DNA from 2 places in the Leptolyngbya sp. PL-A3 genome. Region 2 is predicted to be linked to the other one. Evidence: predicted binding sites of a transcription regulator. Region 2 holds the regulator's gene; the other holds the start of a gene.
What was found. Region 2 encodes NtcA, which controls nitrogen genes in cyanobacteria. Its sites were predicted from a motif close to TTTGTANNNNNNNNTACAAA; they were not measured.
Positions count from the first base shown of each region.

Region 1: a site for NtcA is predicted at 1,994-2,013, ahead of NDI52_RS05725 (acetamidase/formamidase family protein). Genes of this name have one in related genera too.

Region 1 covers NZ_JAMPLB010000004.1:253,696-257,121, forward strand. The annotation lists gene NDI52_RS05720 (cyanophycinase) at 1-148, opposite strand, end outside; gene NDI52_RS05725 (acetamidase/formamidase family protein) at 479-1,795, opposite strand; gene NDI52_RS05730 (4-hydroxy-3-methylbut-2-enyl diphosphate reductase) at 2,585-3,426, opposite strand, start outside.
Region 2 covers NZ_JAMPLB010000012.1:90,781-94,206, forward strand. The annotation lists gene NDI52_RS11865 (DUF3084 domain-containing protein) at 1-1,378, opposite strand, end outside; gene ntcA (global nitrogen regulator NtcA) at 1,553-2,224, opposite strand; gene fabI (enoyl-ACP reductase FabI) at 2,834-3,426, shown strand, end outside.

The DNA of each region.
Region 1 (3,426 bases), on a different contig from region 2:
GATAACTGGTTGCAGCCGTCATCACCGCAATGCGAGCCCGCTGCCCTCCTGCTAACCGCGTAAACTCCCGCAGGATAGTACAGGAGCCCTCCTTATCCTCAGCACCTCCCACAATCAGCAGGGCACCTTTTGTAGTCCGAGCATCCATAACCCTGTTTCCTCACGTGATTTTGGATCGCGTTTGAGGACAGATTTAGCGATCGCCAATCCATTTTCCCAAACGAATTCTTTAACGCAGAAATTACATTAGCGGAATACCACGAGCGCTCTCGGTGAATGGTAGCGTGATTTTTCTAGTAGATTTGTCTGTTTAAAGTTAGAACTGATTCTAAAATCTTCTATTTTCTACAAGTCGACTTCCCGTAAAAAATTAAGCCTTCGTAGTGATTCGCAGCATTGCGACTAAAAAAGTGCGGCGTAAAGCACCGCACTTTGATAATCACACTTCAACTACCCAAGAAGCAGGCACGAATATCCTTTACACCCACAGGGATTTTGGCATTAAACAGTGAATGTGCTTGGCACCGGGTTCCAGTTCACCCATGCGAGCATCCATCGCCAAACTCGCCAACGCGTAAGCATCCAGCGCACTCAAACCCTTCTCCGCCTGCATCCGTTCAATCAGGCTCATCGCCGCTTTATTCATGGCCTCCATGCCATTGGCATCAACGGCGTAGGTGACATAGCTGCTACGGGTATCAGCCGTAGGATTGGGAGGCAAGGGACGTGCATCGTCATCCTTGGGCAGCATACAGTACACCCCTTTCAATTGGTTCACGACTTCTGCAACCCGACAGTCCCCATAGGTTGCCATATAGCGCCGTGCTTCTGAGGCACGCATCCCCTTCCACTCCGCGAGAAACTTGACGGTTTCCTCTTGCAGAATGTCGAGAGCAATATTCATATCGCGATCGTAGCCCAGGGTAATCCAGTGGGTATCCGACTCAATGCGAGGCCAACTCAGGGTTTTGCCCTTAATCACTTCGACTGTCAGATTCAATTCATTAAAGGCCGATTCAATGGCAGTCAGGTTAATCTCACCGTTTCCTTGCACGGCGTGGGAATCACCCGACCACAGCAACGCTCCATCCACAAAAACCGGCAGGTAGATCGTTGTACCTTCTACCAATTCGCGGCAATCCAGGTTGCCGCCAAAGGGGCCGGGAGGTACCGTGCTGTACTGGCCACTCTCGGCACGGGCTACCCCCAAAATGCCGGGGAAGGGGCGCACGGGTAACTCAATACCGGGTAAAAATTCTGTTTTATTCCGATTCAGATCCAGGAAAAAGTGTTTTACCTGGGGTTCAGTGAAGACGCTGGGGAATTGCCCAAGGTTCAGATCTCCGGGCAAATTCCAGTTTGCCCCATAAGTGCGGGGAACGATGCGATTGATTTTGACCTTCAGGGTATCGCCGGGGGCTGCCCCTTCTATATACACAGGCCCTGTAATGGTATGAGGGCCACGTCCAGGGTAATTAACCCGCAACTCTGTGATTTTCTCAATGGAGACTCCCGGCAGAATTTGATTCTGGGAAGCCATCATCGTCTCTAGAATAATCGTGTCGCCCGATTTGATCCGGGCCCGTGGTGGCTCAGCATTATTGAACCAACCCCACTGCACCGTTTCATCCGTAGCTGGGAGCAGATAGACGCCTCCCTGATACTGCCCTACGTAGCCTTCCTGTAGGGCAGCCATTTCGGGCCGCGCGGTTTCTTGAGCACGAGCCTTAGGCAAGACAGACACAGCAGCAGCAGCAGCGGCGCTGCCAAGAAGAAAATCACGACGACGCGGCATAGAAATATTCAGGTGAAAAAATTAGATCGTTAACTCTGATTGTGTGGATACTTACTTGACTCAGCTAAAGCACAAATGTAGGTGTGCAAGTGTTTGGAGCCCATTTTTCTCACAGTTTTATGGGAAAAATGCAGGCTATCAAGCTTTTGAATACCCAATCAAATCAGACTTCAATTATTTCCAAAGCTTTATGATCTATTTGTTTCTACCGCTACAATTCATACTAATTCCTGAACATTTTCCAGTATTACGAGAAGATCAATAGATTCTCCTATTAAAACCAATCATAAATTCATTGGCAGATGGCGCAAATAATGGCAAGTAAAACCAATATTTAAAAATAGGAATCGGAAGAATGACGGCTAGAAACAGCCGTTTTAGGGAATCTAATTAACCTGAGTTCGGGTTAAGGGCGTTTTCGAGTGCCGCGCGTTGCGCGGCACTCGAAAACGCTCATTTTGGCGTGCGCAAAGCGCACGCCAAAATGAGCACTTCAGCTTATCCCGAACTGAGGTTAATTACCATAGAAATAAAGCTTAGAAAAGTTTTTTATTTTTCCAGCAAAATGCTTGAAACCGTGCGTGATTAGTCTTTGTTCATGCGCGATCGCCCACTACCCTTAGCAGCCTGCGAAGCAATAGAAGACATCCAATAAATGAAGCCGTTGATGAGTATCAACGGCTTCATTTACTAGAAGCGTTTCAGAAGTTATCTTTTTCGTGCGCTTCGTATATAAAAAAATCCTTTCAGACAGTTTTACAACAGGGTGTAGTTTCAGGAAATGGTAGCTCAGGCGATCGCCATTGCCCCTTTCAATTCCAAAATCTTCTCAATCACCTGTTCCACGATCTTGTCAGGAGTTGAGGCTCCGGATGTTACCCCAATCGTCAGGTGGCCAGAAGGAAGCCAGTTTTCGGTGACTTCCAGATCGCGCCCCAGGGGTTTATGTTCGATGCGATTGCCGGGACCCATGCGATCGCTGCTATCAATATGGAACGAGGGGATATTCCGCTCAATAGCGATTTCTTGCAGATGAGTCGTGTTGGAAGAGTTATAACCGCCAATCACCACCATCAGGTCTAGTTTTTCTTCCACCAGATTCAGCATGGCATCCTGCCGTTCCTGAGTGGCATCGCAGATGGTGTTGAACGCGAGGAAGTGGTCGTTGAGGTTTTCCGGGCCGTACTTCTTCATCATGGTGTGCTCGAAGAGCTTGCCGATCTGCTCGGTTTCGCTCTTGAGCATGGTGGTTTGGTTAGCCACTCCCAGCCGTTCCAGGTCGCGATCGGGGTCAAATCCTTTGGAATGGGCGTTTTTGAACTTGGCGAGGAATTCAGTGCGATCGCCCCCGTTCAGAATGTAATTTGCCACATACTGAGCCTGCTCCAGATTCAGCACTACCAGATAGGTGCCAGCGAAGGAGCTAGTGGCGATCGTCTCTTCGTGGTTGTACTTGCCGTGGATAATGGAGGTGTATTCTACCCGCTTGTGCTTCTCAACGGTGTTCCACACTTTGGAAACCCAGGGGCAGGTCGTATCGATAATGGTGCAGCCGCGATCGTTCAGCAGTTGCATTTCCTGCACGCTGGCTCCAAAGGCGGGAAGGATCACCACATCGCCTTTTGCTACAC
Region 2 (3,426 bases):
GTCCATTTTGGCGGGCTACCAGGTTCACCACAATCGGGTTAGGGCCACCCGTTAGGATCGGAGTTCTAGAGCGGGCTTGCACCTCGACCACACCACTCAGTTCTTGTAACGCCTGGAAAAAGCGACCGACTGTTTCGGGCTGCCCATCAGCGATTTGCAACTGGGTGTCGGTTAACACCCCGGCCTGACGCATGCGGAATTGAGCGGTGCGAATCAGAATATAGTATTGCTCGGTAAGCTGGGCTGCGGTGAGCCGCTCAGGGCTAAGATTGGAACTGGCCAACACGGCATTGCTGGGGAATAGCAACTCATTCAATGCTGTTGAAATAAAGACTTGAATACACGCTTCCCCTGCCAAAATACAGGGCTCTCCCACCACGTAATTACCCGCTGAGAGCACCTGCACGACGTATTCCTGGCGATCGCTCAATTGATTTAGCAAAGACTCCACCTGATTTGAGGTGACGGCTAACACCTGACGATCGACAGTGGTTGTACCCGGAATGAGCCGTAGCAGAGCGGCCCGGTTCGCGTTTTGGAGTAACTCCCGCACGACCTGAGGTGCACTATCGGGGTCAACAATTCGGACTAGATTCGCGCTCAACGGCTGGTTACGAAGCAATGCCACATTCCCCTGACGTAACCCCTGGAACTCGCGATCTAGATCTGCGATTGCCTGAGTCAAAATTGTGCGCTGAGTTTCCAGCGTACTCAACTGAGCTTCCCGTTCGGCAATCTGACGGTCGCGTTCGGCAATCTCCTGTTCGCGTTCGGCGATCTCCTGTTCGCGTTGGGCAATTTGCTGGTTGCGATCGCGCTGCAACTGGTTGATCTCGCTGCGTAACTGACGGGCCTGTTGCGTGACGCTCTGGAGCAGCCCGCGGGCCTCCTGGAAGCTGGCATCTACCTGTTGCAGCTGAGCTTCGGTGGAACTTAGACGTTGGCTCGTCTCCTTGAGCCGCTGCTCTCGAGCCTGGCTCTGGGCGATCGCCTGCTGTAACTCTCGATTTGTCTCCTGAAGCCGCCGCCGCGCCTGTTGCTGTTGTCTCAATGCCAAATCTCGCTCAGACTGAACCTCCTCCTGCTCCGTACGGGCCTGATCCAACTGTTCCCGAGCTGTCGCCAGGTCATCCTGAATCTGCTCCAGCTCAAAAACCCCTGTCCGTAGCTGATCACTGATCGCAAACAAGATACCAAAGGTCACCGCCGAAATCACGATACCCGTCAGGATAGTAATCAGGGTGGCCGTCTGCCGAGGCCGCAGGTTGAACAAACTGAGACGCGCTTTACCTACACGCATCCCAAGGCGATCGCCCACCGTGGCAATTACCGCCCCTAAAATCAAAATTGCTGCAATTAATACAAGCCCCGTGGTCATTCCCGGCTCTGTCTAATACAGCTACAGCCTACTGCATTCTGCTGAGTGTTTTGCGTGTAATTACGGGATGTGAAACGAGACTCTGTCAGGGAAGGGTGCAGTGCATCTTTCCTCAACGAAAAACAAAATTTTATGGAGGAGGGTTGTTTCACAGCCCTCCTCCATAAAATTGGGTTACGTAAACTGCTGGCTCAACGCCACCGGGTTGTAAACCGTAATTTTTTTCTTGTGGATTGAAATCATCTTGTCCGTCCGGAGTTCCCCAAGTAGGCGGGTAACGGTGACGCGGGTAGACCCGATGGCCTCGGCGATCGCCTGGTGCGACAACTTCAGGTCGATGGTGATCCCCTCCGGGGTCGGCACGCCAAAATCCCGGCAGAGAATGAGCAGGAAGCTGACCAATCGCGATCCCATATCCCGGTGGGCCAGGGTTTCAATCATCATTTCTGTTTGCAAAATCCGAGATGACAGACCCTTTAGCATCAACATAGATAGCTCTGGGTGCTCTTTCAAGGCTTTTTCTACCTGTTCGATGGGCACTGACAACAGTTCTGCGGGGGTAAAGGCGACAGCATGGTAAAAGCGATCGGCCCGCTGCCCAGTAATCAGTGACAACACACCAAACACACTATTTTCCCGTAGCAGCGCCACGGTGATCTCTTCCCCGGCTTCATACACCCGAGACAATTTGACTGCACCCTTCAACAAAAAGTACACACGCTCTGCCGGGTCTCCGGGGAAGAAGATGGTTTTGCCACGGTCGAAGGTCTCCACCATCGGCGGGAAAACACCACCACTTAATTGACGAAAGACATCCGCCAGAGGCTTATCTTGTGCCACAACCATTCCTCTCGTCCTGCCTAAACCGTAGTGAGGGGGCTAATCAAATCCTGCTTCAAGTCAGCAAAAGTTGACCGAATCATGACTTTAGAACACTTAAACTAACTTTAGAGCTAGTTTTTGTATCGAAAATTACGTTACAGAGCGAACTACCTCAAGTTACACCCCTGGTGCCCAAAAATATTGCCGTAGATTGGCTGCGATCGCATTATTTGCCAGAAGACAGAGGCCATAGACCTGAACCATGAGATTCACTTAATAGTGAATAATATCTCGTCAGAGTGTATTCTTTTATTAAAACTAAATTTTGAACGGATTAAATAACAATGAGCTATCTCTCCATAGCACTTTGTTATTTCATGTCTCTCCCAACCCAAAAATCAAATTTTGCTGCTGCTTTCTAGCGGCAAAATTAGGGCTCTGAATTGGGTGAAGTACGCAGCCAGTAGTAAAGGGAAAGGTTGGGCGTAAAGCACTCAACCTTTCCCTTTACTACTGGCTTGATGTGACAGCCAGAAAAGCGAGTTCCCGAAGTCTCCTCTCCGCCCCCTATCGCGACGATCCCTCTTTCTTGTATTCTGAAGGGCGCTTTATATTCCATACCTCCTCATTCCCATGCTGGATTTAACTGGAAAAAATGCCCTCGTAACTGGCATTGCCAATAACCGCTCCATCGCCTGGGGCATTGCCCAGCAACTCCACAAAGCGGGAGCCAACCTTGGCATCACCTATTTGCCCGACGAGAAGGGCCGTTTTGAAAAGAAGGTGGGAGAGCTGGTTGAGCCTTTGAACCCCTCTATCTTTGTTCCTTGTGACGTTCAAAACGAGGAGCAGGTGGTTGCCGCCTTCGACACCGTGCGCGACAAGTGGGGTCGTCTTGACATTCTGATTCACTGCCTGGCCTTTGCCAACAAAGAAGACCTGACTGGCGACTTTAGCAATGTCTCCCGAGGCAACTTCAATCTGGCGATGGAAGTCAGTGCCTACTCCCTGGTGCAACTGTGCCGGGCTGCCAAGCCTCTGATGACAGAGGGTGGCTCTGTCGTGACCTTGACTTACCTGGGCGGTGTGAAGGTCATTCCTAACTACAACATGATGGGGGTGGCAAAGGCTGCACTGGAAATGAATGTGCGCTACCTGGCCTCAGAGATGGGCCCCCAGAATATCCGTGTGAACGGCATTTCCGCTGGACCTATTCGCACTCTGGC